DNA from 2 places in the Arthrobacter sp. TJ-254 genome. Region 1 is predicted to be linked to the other one. Evidence: predicted binding sites of a transcription regulator. Region 1 holds the regulator's gene; the other holds the start of a gene.
The links. Region 1 encodes HrcA, which represses chaperone genes, less so after heat shock. Its sites were predicted from a motif close to TTNGCACTCGNNNNNNNCGAGTGCNAA; they were not measured.

Region 2: the regulator HrcA is predicted to act here: its motif matches at 1,063-1,089, upstream of groES (co-chaperone GroES).

Annotation. Positions count from the first base shown of each region.
Region 1 is NZ_JBZCNF010000001.1:749,524-756,852, forward strand. It holds gene AC4D14_RS03570 (hypothetical protein) at 1-261, shown strand, start outside; gene AC4D14_RS03575 (DUF4870 domain-containing protein) at 307-726, opposite strand; gene AC4D14_RS03580 (DUF3097 family protein) at 802-1,653, opposite strand; gene hrcA (heat-inducible transcriptional repressor HrcA) at 1,813-2,826, shown strand; gene dnaJ (molecular chaperone DnaJ) at 2,912-4,039, shown strand; gene AC4D14_RS03595 (16S rRNA (uracil(1498)-N(3))-methyltransferase) at 4,042-4,797, shown strand; gene AC4D14_RS03600 (GerMN domain-containing protein) at 4,850-5,872, opposite strand; gene AC4D14_RS03605 (PhoH family protein) at 6,210-7,274, shown strand; gene ybeY (rRNA maturation RNase YbeY) at 7,271-7,329, shown strand, end outside.
Region 2 is NZ_JBZCNF010000002.1:648,106-655,434, forward strand. It holds gene AC4D14_RS08180 (THUMP-like domain-containing protein) at 1-994, opposite strand, end outside; gene groES (co-chaperone GroES) at 1,231-1,527, shown strand; gene groL (chaperonin GroEL) at 1,600-3,213, shown strand; gene guaB (IMP dehydrogenase) at 3,372-4,937, shown strand; gene AC4D14_RS08200 (phosphatidylinositol-specific phospholipase C/glycerophosphodiester phosphodiesterase family protein) at 5,435-6,280, opposite strand; gene AC4D14_RS08205 (cytochrome c oxidase assembly protein) at 6,453-7,253, opposite strand; gene AC4D14_RS08210 (DUF2243 domain-containing protein) at 7,262-7,329, opposite strand, start outside.

The DNA.
Region 1 (7,329 bases):
GGCGGCCAGTGGGTGGCGGGCGAGACCGGGACCGTCACCGGTTCCGGATACCGGCCGGGCGAGGAAGTCGCTGTCATGTTCGGCCGCGAGGGCGACGACGTCATCACCCAGACCATCCGGATGGTGGCCGACCCTTCAGGGAAGTTCACCGCATCCATCGCGATTCCGGAGGAAGCCCCCGGCGGCTCGTACCGAGTCCTTGCGAGCTCCGAAAGCCACAGCCAGTGGACGCTCGTCAAAATCACCGCCGCGGGTCTCTAGCTGCGGCTGAGCAGCCTCACCGGCCGGGTTGCGGCCCGGCCGGTGTCAGCGCAGAAGGCGGAGGTTGACGGCGTAGCGGTAGGGCCGGCCGCGGTTGACCTGGATGCCCGCTGTGACGGAGAAGACCGCTATCGCAACCCAGATCAGGGCGTTGATGACGGCGAATACGCCGCCGACGACCGGCAGCAGCGACAACAGCCACGCCGCGAGGGCCAGCACCGTCGGCGGCAGGGTGAAGTTGAGTGCTTCCTTGGACTCCTGGGCGGTGAACGGCCCGCGGTCCTTGAAGATCAGGTAGATGATCAGCGAGGGGACGAAGCCGAGGATCCCGCCGAAGTGGGCGAGCGTCGCGAACTGCCGGTCTTCGGCCGCCGTCAGCGGCAGGGCCTGGGCCGGTGCGCCTTCGAAGGCGGACCGGTTTGCTTCCCAGCCGGAGTCCTGGTGCTTGTCGGCGGTGTTAGACAACGAGATTCCTTTTCAGCGTGGCCGGATTCCCCCAGCGTTTCCTCTAAGGGTACTTGGTGCTGCGCGGGGCCCGCATCAAGCATTCGCCTCACCGGCGGTGAGGAAGTCAATGACTTCCTCGACCCTCCCAAGGAGCGAGGGCTCAAGATCTGCATAGGTGTTCACGCTGCCGAGGATCCGCTTCCAGCCGTGCGCCACGGCCGCCTGGTTGTGGTGGGGCCAGCCCAGGCCGGCCAGAATGCCTGTTTTCCAGTCCTGCCCGCGGGCCACAACGGGCCAGGCCGAAAGCCCGACGGCAGCAGGTTTCACCGCCTGCCAGACATCGACATACGGATGCCCCACGATCAGCACGTGTCCCCGGGCGCCGGGAAGCGCCATCGCCTGCTGCGCTATGCGGGATTCCTTGGTGCCTGGAAGCAGGTGGTCAACGAGGATGCCCAGGCGGCGCCGGGGCCCCGGTGAAAAGGCGCGCACCGCGCCTTCGAGGTCGTCGATTCCATGGAGCGGCTCGACGACGATCCCTTCATGGCGGAGGTCCTCGCCCCACACCTTCTCCACCAGTTCGGCGTCGTGCTGTCCCTCCACCCAGATCCGGCTGGCCCGTGCAACGCGCGCCCGGGCCTCGGGAGCCTTGACCGACCCCGAGGCGGTCCGAGCCGGTGCGGCCACCTTGGCCTGCGGCGCAACAACGTGCACCGGTTCGCCGTCGAGCAGGAAACCGTGGCCGAGCCGAAAGGTGCGCTTCTTCTCGCGGCGGCCCTCAAGCACCATGACGTGAAGGCCACCGGACTTCTCCACCCGCACCACGGCCCCGACGAATCCGCTCTGGATGTCCTCGAGCACAAGACCGAGATCGGCCGGAACGTCGCGGAGTTGGGTGCGCTTCGGGGCGGAGAGGTCCTGTGCGCCCCAGGCGTAGTCGGCCACCGTTGATCTCGCTTCCGTGTGGTCCGGCGCACGCTCTGTGACCGGGTTTTCAATGCTAACAATCGCCCGGAACGTACTAGACTTAGCACTTGGGTGTGTCGAGTGCTAACCGTTGAGCGTGCACCGCCCCCACGAAACGGAACAACGGAGGTGAACCAGATGAGTGAACCGCGACGCCTTGAGGTGCTGCAGGCGATCGTTGAAGACTACGTCCATTCCCGGGAGCCGGTCGGTTCAAAGGCCCTCGTTGACCGGCACAGGCTCGGAGTCTCCTCGGCAACCATCCGCAACGACATGGCCGTCCTCGAAGAGGAAGGGCTGATCACGGCACCCCACACGAGCTCGGGGCGGATCCCGACTGACAAGGGGTACCGGACTTTCGTCGACCGGATCGCCGAGGTCAAGCCACTCTCCGCCGCGGAGAAACGGGCCATCCAGACGCTGCTCTCCGGTGCCGAGGACCTCGACGACGTCATGGACCGCACGGTCCGGCTGCTGGCCCAGCTCACCAACCAGGTGGCCGTTGTCCAGTTCCCGCGGCTCGGCTCCGCGGCGGTGCGGCACATCGAGCTCGTGCTGCTCGCCCCCCAGCAGGTTCTTGTGGTCCTCATCGCCACCAATGGCACGGTGCACCAACGCGTTGTCCCGCTGCCCGCCCCGGTGCCGGAGGCCGACCTCGCCGAACTCAAGCAGCGGATCCTCGCAGGGGTTGCCGGGGCGAAGCTTTCCGCCCTCCCGCAGGAGCTCGCCGGGGTGCCGGCTTCGCTGCCGCAGCACCTGCACACGGCCGGAGCGGCGCTGATCCGTACGCTTGAACAGCTCGCGGGCATCAGCCGGGAGGACCGCATTGTGATGGCCGGTACTGCCAACCTTGCCCGGTCCACAGTAGACTTTCCCCTCAGCATTGGACCGGTCCTCGAAGCGCTCGAGGAACAGGTGGTGATGCTGCGGCTGCTATCCGAGATGGAACACGACGCCCGCGGCGTGTCCGTGCGCATCGGAAGTGAAAACCCCTACGGCGGTCTGTCGGAAGCCTCGGTCATCGCCACGGGCTACGGGCCGGACGCCACCGCCAAGCTGGGTATCCTCGGACCCACACGGATGGACTACCCAAGCACCATGGCCGCGGTCCGTGCGGTTGCCCGGTACCTTTCCCGGGTCCTCGCGGAGTAAGGCCGGCGGCACGGCGCACCCCGGCGCGGTACGGCCGGGCAATACAACGTTTGACAGCTGATTCAGCAGGAAGAGATGTGCACGAGTGAGTAATCACTATGAGGTTCTTGGCGTTTCGCAGGGAGCCAGCGGCGAGGAAATCAAGAAGGCCTACCGGAAGCTCGCCCGCAAGCTCCACCCGGATGTGAACTCCGGGCCCGACGCGTCGGAACAGTTCAAGCGCGTGAGCCACGCCTACGAGGTGCTCTCGGACCCACAGAAGCGCCGGGTGTACGACACGACCGGCAACGAAAACGGAACCGACAACGGCTTCGGCTCCGGATACTCGGGATCCGGTTTCGCCTTCCAGGACATCTTCGAGACCTTCTTCGGCGGAGGAGGATCCAGCGGGCCGCCCTCACGCACCCGCCGCGGGCAGGACGCGCTGATCAACGTGCGCATCGACCTCAAGGACGCCGTCTTCGGCACGAACAAGAAGATTGAAGTCGACACAGCAGAGGTCTGTTCGACGTGCGACGGCACCTGCTGCGAGCCGGGAACCTCGCCCCGGACCTGCGACATCTGCGGCGGATCCGGCCAGGTCCAGCGCGCCGTGCGCTCAATCCTCGGCCAGGTCATGACCAGCGCGCCCTGCGGAACCTGCCAGGGCTTCGGCACTGTTATTCCCCACCCCTGCCACGAGTGCAAGGGCGAAGGGCGGACCCGTGCACGTCGCACCCTCACCCTCAAGATCCCCGCGGGTGTCTCGACCGGAACGCGCATCCAGCTGTCCGGACAGGGCGAAGCCGGAACGGCCGGGGGACCGCAGGGCGACCTTTACGTCGAGATCCGGGTCAACACCGACTCCACCTTCCTGCGTGACGGCGACGACCTGCACGTGACCCTCAGCGTGCCGATGACGGCCGCCGCCCTCGGCACCTCCGTCAACCTCGACACATTCGACGGCGACCAGGAACTGGCGATCAAGGCAGGCACCCAGTCCGGGGAAATCATCACCCTGCGCGGGCTTGGCGTCACCCACCTGCGCGGCCAGGGGCGCGGCGACCTCCGGGTGCACCTCAACGTGGAGACCCCGCGCAATGTCGACGCCGCGCAGGAGGAACTGCTGCGCAAGCTCGCCGAACTGCGGGGCGAGGAAGCAGCCGAAGGCCAGTTGGCGAGCAGCGGCTCGGGCGTCTTCGCGCGCCTCCGGGAGCGGCTGGGGAACCTGTAGGAGTGACACGGCCCCTGTTTTTCGCCGACCCCGAAGCGGTCCGTGCGGCAGTGCCCGGCGGCGTGTTCGTCCTGCGCGGAGAGGCAGCCCGGCACGCTGCAACGGTCCGGCGTCTCGGCCCGGGGGAGAGCATCGATATCAGTGACGGTTCCGGGTTTCGGCTCAGCGGTGAAATTACTGACAGCAGCCAGGGCGCCCTGACCATCGACGTCGCCGCCGTCGCCCAGGAGGAGCCTCCCCGCCACCGGCTGGTGCTGATCCAGGCACTGGCCAAGGGAGACCGCGACGAACAGGCCGTCGAAGCGGCCACGGAACTCGGTGTCGACGCAGTCGTCCCGTGGCAGGCTGAGCGGAGTATCGTGCGCTGGCGCGGGGAGAAGGCTGCCAAGGGCAGGCAGAAATGGGAGGCCGTGGTTACCGCGGCCGCCAAACAATCACGGCGGGCGTGGATTCCGGAGGTTTATCCCCTCCTTGAGTCGACCCAGCTCCCGTCCCGGCTTGCCGGGTTCGAACGGGTCTTCGTCCTTCACGAAGACGCCCCCGACGGCCTGGCCCGGGTTCTTGAGGGCAGCGGCCCCGGTGAACCGGGCACAACCGCCGTGGTGGTTGGACCCGAAGGAGGGATCAGCGAGCGGGAGATGCTCGCTTTTGAGGCCTCGGGGGCGGCAGCGGCGAAGCTTGGGCCGTACGTCCTTCGCTCATCCTCTGCCGGCCCCGCGGCGCTGGTACTGCTGAACCACCTGCTGCAGCGGTGGTAACCAGACCCCCGGCCGGCGCCGGATAAGCACCCGGCCGGCCCGGCGCGTCAGCTCACTTGATTTCGATAAGCTTCGTGTCGGCATACTGTTCGGCGCCCTCCGGAACGCTGCCGTCCGTGCGGAAAACGCTGATTTCGTAGTGCCCCGGCGGAAGTGCGACGGTGAACTCGTAGGTTCCGGGAACGCCCGCCGCGCTGTCGAGTTCCACGGTTCCCTCCTTCACCGTTCCCGCGTTCATGGCACTCCCCGCTGATGCCGCACCCTCGCCGCCAGGCGGGATTACCGCGGTGATCCGCCATGCGAGGAGCGAGGAATCGGAGACGCCGCTGCCGTTGACGACGACGGTGGACGGGTCGCGGACGTCGCCGTTCTGCGGGTTGGCGATCCACACCGGGGCGACGAGAGAGGTGTCGCGGCGCAGCTCCCCATCGAGGCTCACCTTGTCGAACGCCCGGTAGCCAGCCTTGCCGTCAACGAGGATCACGACCGAACTTGCCTCACCGCCGGTGATCAGCCCGGCGTTCGCCGCGGCCGCCGTCGCCGTAAACACAAGCTGTTGGATCGCCCGGCGCGCTGCGACTTCGGTGAGCCTGCCACGGAAGGCGTCGGCTGAGATGTCGACGGTGATCACGTTCCGCTGGGAGATCGACGAAGTGACATGGGAGGCGGACTCCCACGCCGTGTAGAAGTCGGAATCGAGCGGGGCCGCGGTCGTCATGAAGCGAACGGCGTCGGCGATCGGGTCGCCGATTCCACCTGGCATATCCGCAGGCACGAACTCCCGGTACAGCCGGGCATCCGAGCCGGATCCGCCGAGCCAGTACACCGGCAGCAGCTCCGTCGAGCTCGGTGATTGGGCCGCCACGCCCTCAACGGGGGCGGCCTCGGCGCCGAGGTTCGCCTTCGCGGCCCCGGGATCCGTTGCAGTGGGGATGGGGGAGGGCACAACGGCTTCAGGCAGCCCCGTGCAGGCAGGAAGCATCAGCAGGCTGCTGGCGAGCACGACGCCCGTCGCTGAAAGAAGGAGGCTCTTGCCGCCCAGCCGGCTGCGGCGCAGCGGGTCTTGCCTGGTCACGGGTGCCTCCTCTCGACATCCTTGGCCGCGGCCAGCCGGGGCGGCTGGACGGCATCAGAAAAGCGCACCGGTGGTCTCCTCCGGGTGAGCGCGCAGTTCAGCTTTGCACAGCGGACGGGCGGCATTGCGCGTAAACCGGGCCGCCGGCCGGACTGAAACGGTATCGATATAGAGCCGTTGCGAAGTTGGAACACTCGACCGGCAGGTTACGGTGCCGGCGGCCGCACGGGGGCAGGACGGCGCGGGGAAGCGATGCCGTAAGATTAAGGTGCGCAGGATCCGGTACAACAACACTCGAATCACAGCAAGGGGCGATGGAAGGCCGAGCGGCCGTACTATGAGCGAATCTTCAGGCATGAGCGCGGCCGGGCTAGACACAAGAGTCGTGCAGTTCGACTCGGGGGAACAGATGGTCAAGGCCCTCGGCACCAATGACGAGGCACTTCGGCTCATCGAGGCAACCTTCCCGGGCGTCGGCCTCCAGGCACGCGGGAACGAGCTGTCCATCACCGGCCCCGCTGCCGATGTTGCCCGCACCGAGCGCCTGATCGCCGAGGTCCGCACAATGGCCATCAACAACACGACGGTCAACCCCCAGGTGCTTGAGCAGCTTGTCACAATGCTGCGCACCCAGAGCGCGAGCAGGCCCTCGGACGTGCTGACGCTGAGCATCCTTTCCTCGCGGGGCAAGACCATCCGCCCGAAGACCCTGAACCAGAAGGCCTACGTCGACGCGATCGACCGCAACACCGTTGTCTTCGGCATCGGCCCCGCCGGCACCGGCAAGACCTACCTCGCCATGGCCAAGGCGGTTCAGGCCCTCCAGCAGAAGGAAGTCAACAGGATCATCCTCACCCGGCCCGCCGTTGAGGCCGGTGAGCGCCTGGGCTTCCTTCCGGGCACGCTCAACGACAAGATCGACCCTTACCTGCGCCCGCTGTACGACGCGCTCCACGACATGATGGATCCCGACTCGATCCCCCGCCTGATGGCCGCCGGAACCATCGAAGTCGCGCCCCTTGCCTACATGCGGGGCCGCACCCTCAACGATGCCTTCATCATTCTCGACGAGGCCCAGAACACCACGCCCGAGCAGATGAAGATGTTCCTGACCCGCCTTGGATTCGGTTCAAAGATGGTCGTGACCGGAGACGTGACGCAGGTCGACCTTCCGGGCGGCACGAGCTCCGGGCTGCGGATCGTCAGCGACATCCTCTCCGACATTGAAGACGTCCACTTCAGCGTGCTCGACGCCTCCGACGTCGTCCGGCACCGCCTCGTCGGGGACATCGTTAGCGCATACAGCCGCTGGGACGAGGAACAGAACGCCTCCCGCGGGGCGTCCGGCGAGGCGGCGGGCGACGGCGCGGCCCGCCGGGCGAAGGCTGCGGCGCGGCGATGAGCATCGAAGTCAATAACGAGTCGGGGTACGCCGCCGACGAGGAGAACCTCGTACG
Region 2 (7,329 bases), on a different contig from region 1:
CGAGCACCCGATAGGCGCGCGCGAACGGGGTTTCGACAAGCCCGGGGGCGCAGACGTAGGCGATGTGCGGATCCAGGAGGTGCCCGCCCAGCTGCTCGGCGATGTCGGCCACGAGGCCGGCGCGGATGACCGCGCCGTCGGGCTCGTACAGGTAGCCCTCCGCCGCGCCGACCGGGGCGGCGGGTCCGGCGTCGAAATCGGCGTCGCTGGTCAGCTCGGCGGCCCCGTGGGCGCCGAGGACCAGGGCTGCGCGCCGTACGTTGGTCCTCCGCAGCGCGTTGAACCACAGGGCCACCTCGGTGACGTCTCCGTCAACGGAAACCCACTGCGCCTCGCAGTTCGCGGGAACTGCCTCGTGGGGAATCCCGGGCCCCAGCTTCACGCCGACCGCTGTGCCGCGGTCGGCAAGCTCCTCGACGAAGGACAGCGGCGGGGAGAAGGCCTCGGGATCGAAGATCCGGGTGGTCCCCGACGTCGAGGTGCTGCGGCGGGCGGGATCGAGCCACACGCCGTCATATTCGGTGATGTCGAATGCCGCCGCGTCGGCGTTGACCACCCGCGCGTTCGGGAACGGCAGCAGGTTCAGGGTCGCGGCGGCCGCCGTCGTCTCATCGAGTTCGACGGCGGTCACCTGGCGCTCGAGGGTCGCTAGGGCCATTGAGTCGGCCCCCAGGCCGCAGCCCAGGTCGGCGACCCGCTCAAGCCCGGCGTCAACGAAACGGGCGGCGTGGTGCGCCGCAACCTGGAGGCGCGTCGCCTGCTCAAGGCCGGCGGCGGTGAACACCATCCGGTCGGCGAACGGACCGAACTTCGCATAGGCCTTGGCGCGAAGCCGCGACTGGGTCAGGGCGGCGGAGATCAGGTCGGGGGAGTGGCCGGCCTTGCGCAGCTGTTCGCTGAGCTGCAGCGCGCCGGCCTCGGAGTACGGGCCAAGCGAGTTGAGCAGCTCCCACCCCTCGGGTGTCAGGAGGGGCAGGATGTTGTCGGAAGCCATGAACCAACCCTAGGCGAAGGATCGCCGGCTCCGGCGCGGTCCGCCCGCAACCGTAGATGACGACGCATCTGGCACTCGCCTTGACCGAGTGCTAACTGTTTGCATAAAGTCGGGGTTGGCACTCTCACTAGGAGGGTGCTAATTCCTGAGGGAAGCGCCAGCCGGCACCGCGACGACGGTCGGCGCCCCACCGAGGGCCCACATTCCATTAGTAACGAACGCAAAGGAGAGCCCGAGTGTCGGTCTCTATTAAGCCTCTTGAGGATCGTATTGTTGTCCGCCCACTGGAAGCCGAGCAGACAACTGCCTCCGGCCTGGTCATCCCGGATACCGCTAAGGAAAAGCCCCAGGAGGGCGAAGTTGTAGCAGTTGGACCGGGCCGTGTCGACGACAACGGCAACCGCGTTCCCGTCGATGTCGCTGAGGGCGACATCGTCATCTACTCGAAGTACGGCGGAACCGAAGTGAAGCACGGAGGCCAGGAATACCTGGTGCTCTCTGCCCGCGACGTCCTGGCGATCGTCGTTAAGTAGTTTTTCTCAAGGGAACCCCGGCCAGCACTGGCCGGGGTTTTCTCACTGCACAAGCCTGAAAGGAACAAAACCATGGCAAAGCAGTTGGAGTTCAACGATGCAGCCCGCCGCGCCCTCGAGGCCGGCGTCGACAAGCTTGCAAACACCGTCAAGGTGACCCTTGGCCCGCGCGGACGCAACGTCGTGCTGGACAAGAAGTGGGGCGCACCCACGATCACGAACGACGGCGTCACAATCGCCCGTGAGGTCGAACTCGACGATCCCTACGAGAACCTCGGCGCGCAGCTGGCCAAGGAAGTAGCGACAAAGACCAACGACGTCGCCGGCGACGGCACCACCACGGCCACCGTGCTCGCACAGGCCCTGGTCAAGGAAGGCCTGCGCAACGTTGCCGCAGGCGCCGCACCGGGCCAGCTCAAGCACGGCATCGAGGTGGCGGTTGAGGCCGTCGCCGCACGCCTGCTCGAGAACGCCCAGGAAGTTGTCGGCCACCAGACCGCCAACGTCGCCGCGATCTCCGCCCAGAGCACCGAGGTGGGCGACCTGCTCGCCGAGGCGTTCGACAAGGTCGGCAAGGACGGCGTCATCACCATCGAGGAATCCTCCTCGACGGTCACCGAGCTCGTCCTTACCGAGGGCATGCAGTTCGACAAGGGCTACCTTTCGCCGTACTTCGTGACCGACGCCGAGCGCCAGGAAGCCGTCCTCGAAGACGCGCTGATCCTGATCAACTCGGGCAAGATCTCCTCGCTCGCGGAATTCCTTCCCCTCCTGGAGAAGGCCCTGCAGGCCGGCAAGCCGCTGTTCATCATTGCCGAAGACATCGAAGGCGAAGCGCTGTCCACCCTCGTGGTGAACAAGATCCGCGGAACCCTCAACGCCGTCGCAGTGAAGGCCCCCGGCTTCGGCGACCGCCGCAAGGCAATGATGCAGGACATCGCCACCCTCACCGGTGCGCAGGTCGTCTCGCCCGACCTCGGCCTGAAGCTCGACCAGGTCGGCCTCGAGGTGCTGGGTTCGGCCCGCCGCATCACGGTCACCAAGGACGCGACAACCATCGTCGACGGCGCAGGCAGCGCCGCCGACGTCGCCGACCGCGTGGCGCAGATCCGCGCCGAGGTTGAGCGCACCGATTCCGACTGGGACCGCGAGAAGCTGCAGGAGCGGCTGGCGAAGCTTGCCGGCGGCGTTGGCGTCATCAAGGTCGGTGCCGCAACCGAGGTTGAGCTCAAGGAAAAGAAGCACCGCATCGAAGACGCCGTCTCAGCGACGCGCGCCGCACTCGATGAGGGAATCGTCGCAGGCGGCGGTTCGGCACTGGTCCACGCAGGCAAGGCCCTCGACACCGACAGCAGCGTCCTCGCCCTCGAGGGCGACGCCGCGACCGCCGTCGGCCTCGTGCGCCGCGCCCTGGCGCAGCCGCTGCGCTGGATCGCCGAGAACGCCGGACACGAAGGCTATGTCGTCGTCGCCAAGGTTTCGGAGCTCGACGACGGACACGGCTTCAACGCCGTCACCGGCGAGTACGAAAACCTGATCGACGCGGGCATCATCGACCCGGTCAAGGTCACGCGCTCGGCGCTGCGCAACGCAGCATCGATCGCCGCCCTGGTCCTGACGACGGAGACACTCGTCGTCGAGAAGCCTGCGGAGGACGACGAGGACGGCCACGGCCACAGCCACTAGTTCCCCGCTTTCGCACGATCACCGGCACCCCGGCCCCTTGTGGGCCGGGGTGCCGTTTCGTTACGGCGATTCTGCAGGGCCTTGGATTGATGACGGCCCGGAATAGGGTGCGGCCGTGAATGGTTTTAGAATTTAAGAGCCTGGCGGCGACGGAGCCCATGGCACCAGCCCCGGTGACCCCTGAAAGAGGACCTGTAGTGACCCATCTGTCTGAGCACAATGAGCCAAACGATCCCTTCGGATTCATCGGCCTCACCTACGACGACGTCCTGCTGCTGCCCGGCCACACCGACGTCATCCCCTCCGAGGCCGACACCTCCTCGCGCGTCTCGAAGCGGATCACCGTGAAGACGCCGCTGCTCTCGGCTGCCATGGACACCGTGACCGAAGCGCGCATGGCCGTGGCCATGGCCCGCCAGGGCGGACTCGGCGTGATCCACCGCAACCTCTCCATTGCCGACCAGGCCGAGCAGGTCGACCGGGTGAAGCGCAGCGAGTCGGGAATGATCACCAACCCGCTGACCATCGGCCCCGAGGCAACGCTCCAGCAGCTCGATGAGCTGTGCGGCCAGTACCGCGTCTCAGGGCTCCCCGTCGTCGATGAGTTCGGGCACCTCCTCGGCATCGTCACGAACCGCGACACCCGTTTCGTGCCCGAGAGTGAGTTCCCGCACCGCCTCGTGCGCGAGGTCATGACCAAGATGCCGCTGATCACCGGGCATGTGGGCATCAGCGGTGACGAGGCAATCGCGCTGCTTGGAACGAACAAGATTGAAAAGCTTCCCCTTGTCGACGACGAAGGGATCCTCCGCGGCCTGATCACGGTGAAGGACTTCACCAAGGCCGAGCAGTACCCCCTGTCCACCAAGGACGACGACGGCCGCCTCCGGGTTGGCGCCGCGATCGGTTTCTTCGGCGACGGCTGGGAGCGCGCTATGACGCTCGTCGACGCCGGTGTTGACGCCCTCTTCGTCGACACCGCCAACGGCCACAGTGCCGGCGTGCTCGAGATGGTTGCCCGGCTCAAGGCCGACAAGGCAGTGTCGCACGTCGACATCATCGCCGGACAGGCAGCGACCCGGGCCGGTGCCCAGGCGCTGATCGACGCCGGTGCCGACGGCATCAAGGTCGGCGTGGGCCCCGGCTCGATCTGCACCACCCGCGTCGTCGCCGGTGTGGGTGTTCCCCAGGTCACCGCGATCTACGAATCCGCCAAGGCGGCCATTCCCGCAGGTGTTCCCCTCATCGCCGACGGCGGCCTCCAGTACTCCGGCGACATCGGCAAGGCGCTCGTGGCCGGTGCCGACACGGTCATGCTCGGCTCGCTCCTTGCAGGTTCGGCCGAGGCACCCGGCGAGCTGATCTTCGTCAACGGCAAGCAGTACAAGACCTACCGCGGCATGGGCTCGCTCGGCGCCATGCAGACCCGCGGGAAGAACACCTCCTATTCCAAGGACCGCTACTTCCAGGCCGACGTCTCCGGTGACGACAAGCTCATCCCCGAAGGCGTCGAGGGCCGGGTCGCGTACCGCGGGCCGCTGGCCTCGGTGGCGTACCAGCTGGTCGGCGGTCTGCGCCAGACGATGTTCTACACCGGGGCGCGTTCCATTCCCGACCTCAAGGCGAAGGGCAAGTTCGTCCGCATTACCCCGGCCGGCCTGAAGGAATCCCACCCGCACGACATCCAGATGACCGTCGAGGCGCCCAACTACGGCTCCAAGTAGGGCAAGGGTAGGGCCGGCCGTCTCCGCCTGCGTCCCCGTCGAGTTTGCAGTTCACCACCGATTGACGCGCTCGAAGCGTGGTGATGTGCGGTTTCGGCGGGGAGCGAACGCGGGTACGCGGCGTCCGCTTCCGAGGTGGCCGACGTCGTCCGCTGCGCACCGCAGTCCCCGCCCGCCGGTACAGTCCCGGCCGGTGTCCCCGTTGAGTCTGCAGGTCACCACCCTTTGGCGCGCTCGAAGCGTGGTGATGTGCGGTTTCGGCGGGGAGCGAACGCGGGTACGCGGCGTCCGCTTCCGAGGTGGCCGACGTCGTCCGCTGCGCACCGCAGTCCCTGCCCGCCGGTACAGTCCCGGCCGGTGTCCCCGTTGAGTCTGCAGGTCACCACCCTTTGGCGCGCTCGAAGCGTGGTGATGTGCGGTTTCGGCGGGGGGGGGCGATGGTGGGTACGCGGCGTCCGGTGCGGCGGCTCCGTGTCCGGGAGCCGCCGCGTCACTGTCTAGTCCCGCTCGGCGAGGAACCGCTCAAGGGCGGCGAGGTCGTCGGTATTGATGTGGTCGACGCCGGCCGCAAGCAACTCAGCCCAGACGGCGTCCCGTTCAGGACCCGGGGCGTCCGGGGTGGCCCAGAAGCGCACCCGGGCTCCCTGTTCGTGGGCCGCAGCCACATATGCGGCAAGCTTTTCGCGTTCGGCAGCCGGCATATCGCCGACGCCCCGCCAGGAGAAGAGCTGCTGCCAGTTGTTGCTGATCAGGGGCATCAGTTCGGGAGGCAGGGCCGAGCCAAGGTCGGTGGCGCGGCCGTCGTAGAAGCCGAAGCGCTGGTCCGCGGCGGTCATGGCGGCGAGCGGGCGGTTGCCGCTGACAACTGCAGTGACGGCCCCGGGTTTGGTCTTCCCATGGGTATAGCGGGTGAGCATCGTGCGGTGGTCGGCAAGCTCCTCCTCAAGGGCGGCGTAGGTTGCGGCACCATCACTCTTGATATCGATCAGCAGCTGGAACTGGCCGTCCCACCCCGGATAGACACTTCCTCCACGGCCGTCGACGAGCTCATCGAGCGGATCGAGGTAAAGGCTTTCGAGGGTTGCCCCGGCCCGAACGTCCTCGCGGTCGTGGGCGACGAGAAGCTCACCGTCCACGAGCCAGATGTCGGCTTCGACACTGGTGAACCCGTGTTCCAGTGCGTCGTAGAGCGGGCGGTCGTGTTCGTAGTCATTATGGGCGTGAGCGGCAGCCTGGGGCTCGCCCAGTTCGACGCCGTCCTGTATGGCAGTGGCCGGAGCGGAGCCCAGGGCGCCGAGTGCGGCGAGCGAGGCCGCAACAGCGGCTGTCCTTCGGAAGAGCATTGTGTTCCTTTCGTGGACGCCCCGGATGCGGGGCCCCTTCACGCTAGGGACAGGGGGTAATCAGGAGGCTGCCCGGAGCTGACGTTCCGGTGAACTCGGAGGGGACAGTGCTGTCCCGACCGGGCGCTGGGGCCCGCCGATCCGGCCGGACAAGGCGGCGGAGCAGGTGGGCCTACTGCCGGCGCCCGTGTCGCGCCGCCGCGGCCCGGGGCGCCGCACGGAAATAGCAAAGGGCGCAGAACGCCGTGATCAGGGCGGCATCGGCAACCGTACCGCCGTAATACATGAGCACCGCCCCCGCCGCGGCGTCGCCGCCGGTGACCCCCACGGGTGGATGGGCATACAGGTACTTGGACAGCACGCTGTGGCTTGCCAGTGAGAGGACAAGGACGGCGGCGCGCAGCGGCACCGGGGCCCGGTGCGGTGAAGGATCCACGGCGAGGACCGCGGCAGCGAAGAGGCAGCCGGCGGCCAGGAAGTGAAGGTGGACGGCCAGGTGCCCGACGGGGTGGGTGGTGAGGCGGAACGCCGGAGTCGCGTAGAGGATCCACAGGGAACCCGCGTTGAGCACAACAGCGGTTACGGGGTGGGACAGGAACCGCACCGGGCCCGACCCGAGCAGCCGGGAGAGGCGCCGGGCGCGCTCGACCGTGAGGGCGCACAGGGCGAGAGTGACGGGCGCTGCAAGCACCAGGAGCGCCGGGGCAACCATTCCCGCCGCAAGGTGTGTGGCCATGTGGGATGTGAAGTCCGAGCCCGCACCGGCTGCTGTAGGCCCCACCAGCCCGGCACCGGCGGCAAGGATCCCGGACGCCCACAGGATGCTTCGGTGCGCCGGCCATGGTCTGCCTCTGGCGCGTGCCCTCCGGGCGGCATCGAGGTAGGCCGCCAGCGCCGCTGCAAGGCCGACGAGCATGAGCCAGTCGAGGGGGAGGGCGAGAGCCCCGGCCGGGGAACCGGGATGGGTGTGCACGGCCGGCCTCAGCGCCCTGGAACGGCCCGCCGCCGGGCGCGGGACTCCCTGCGGGCAAGCACCACCCCGATGAGCA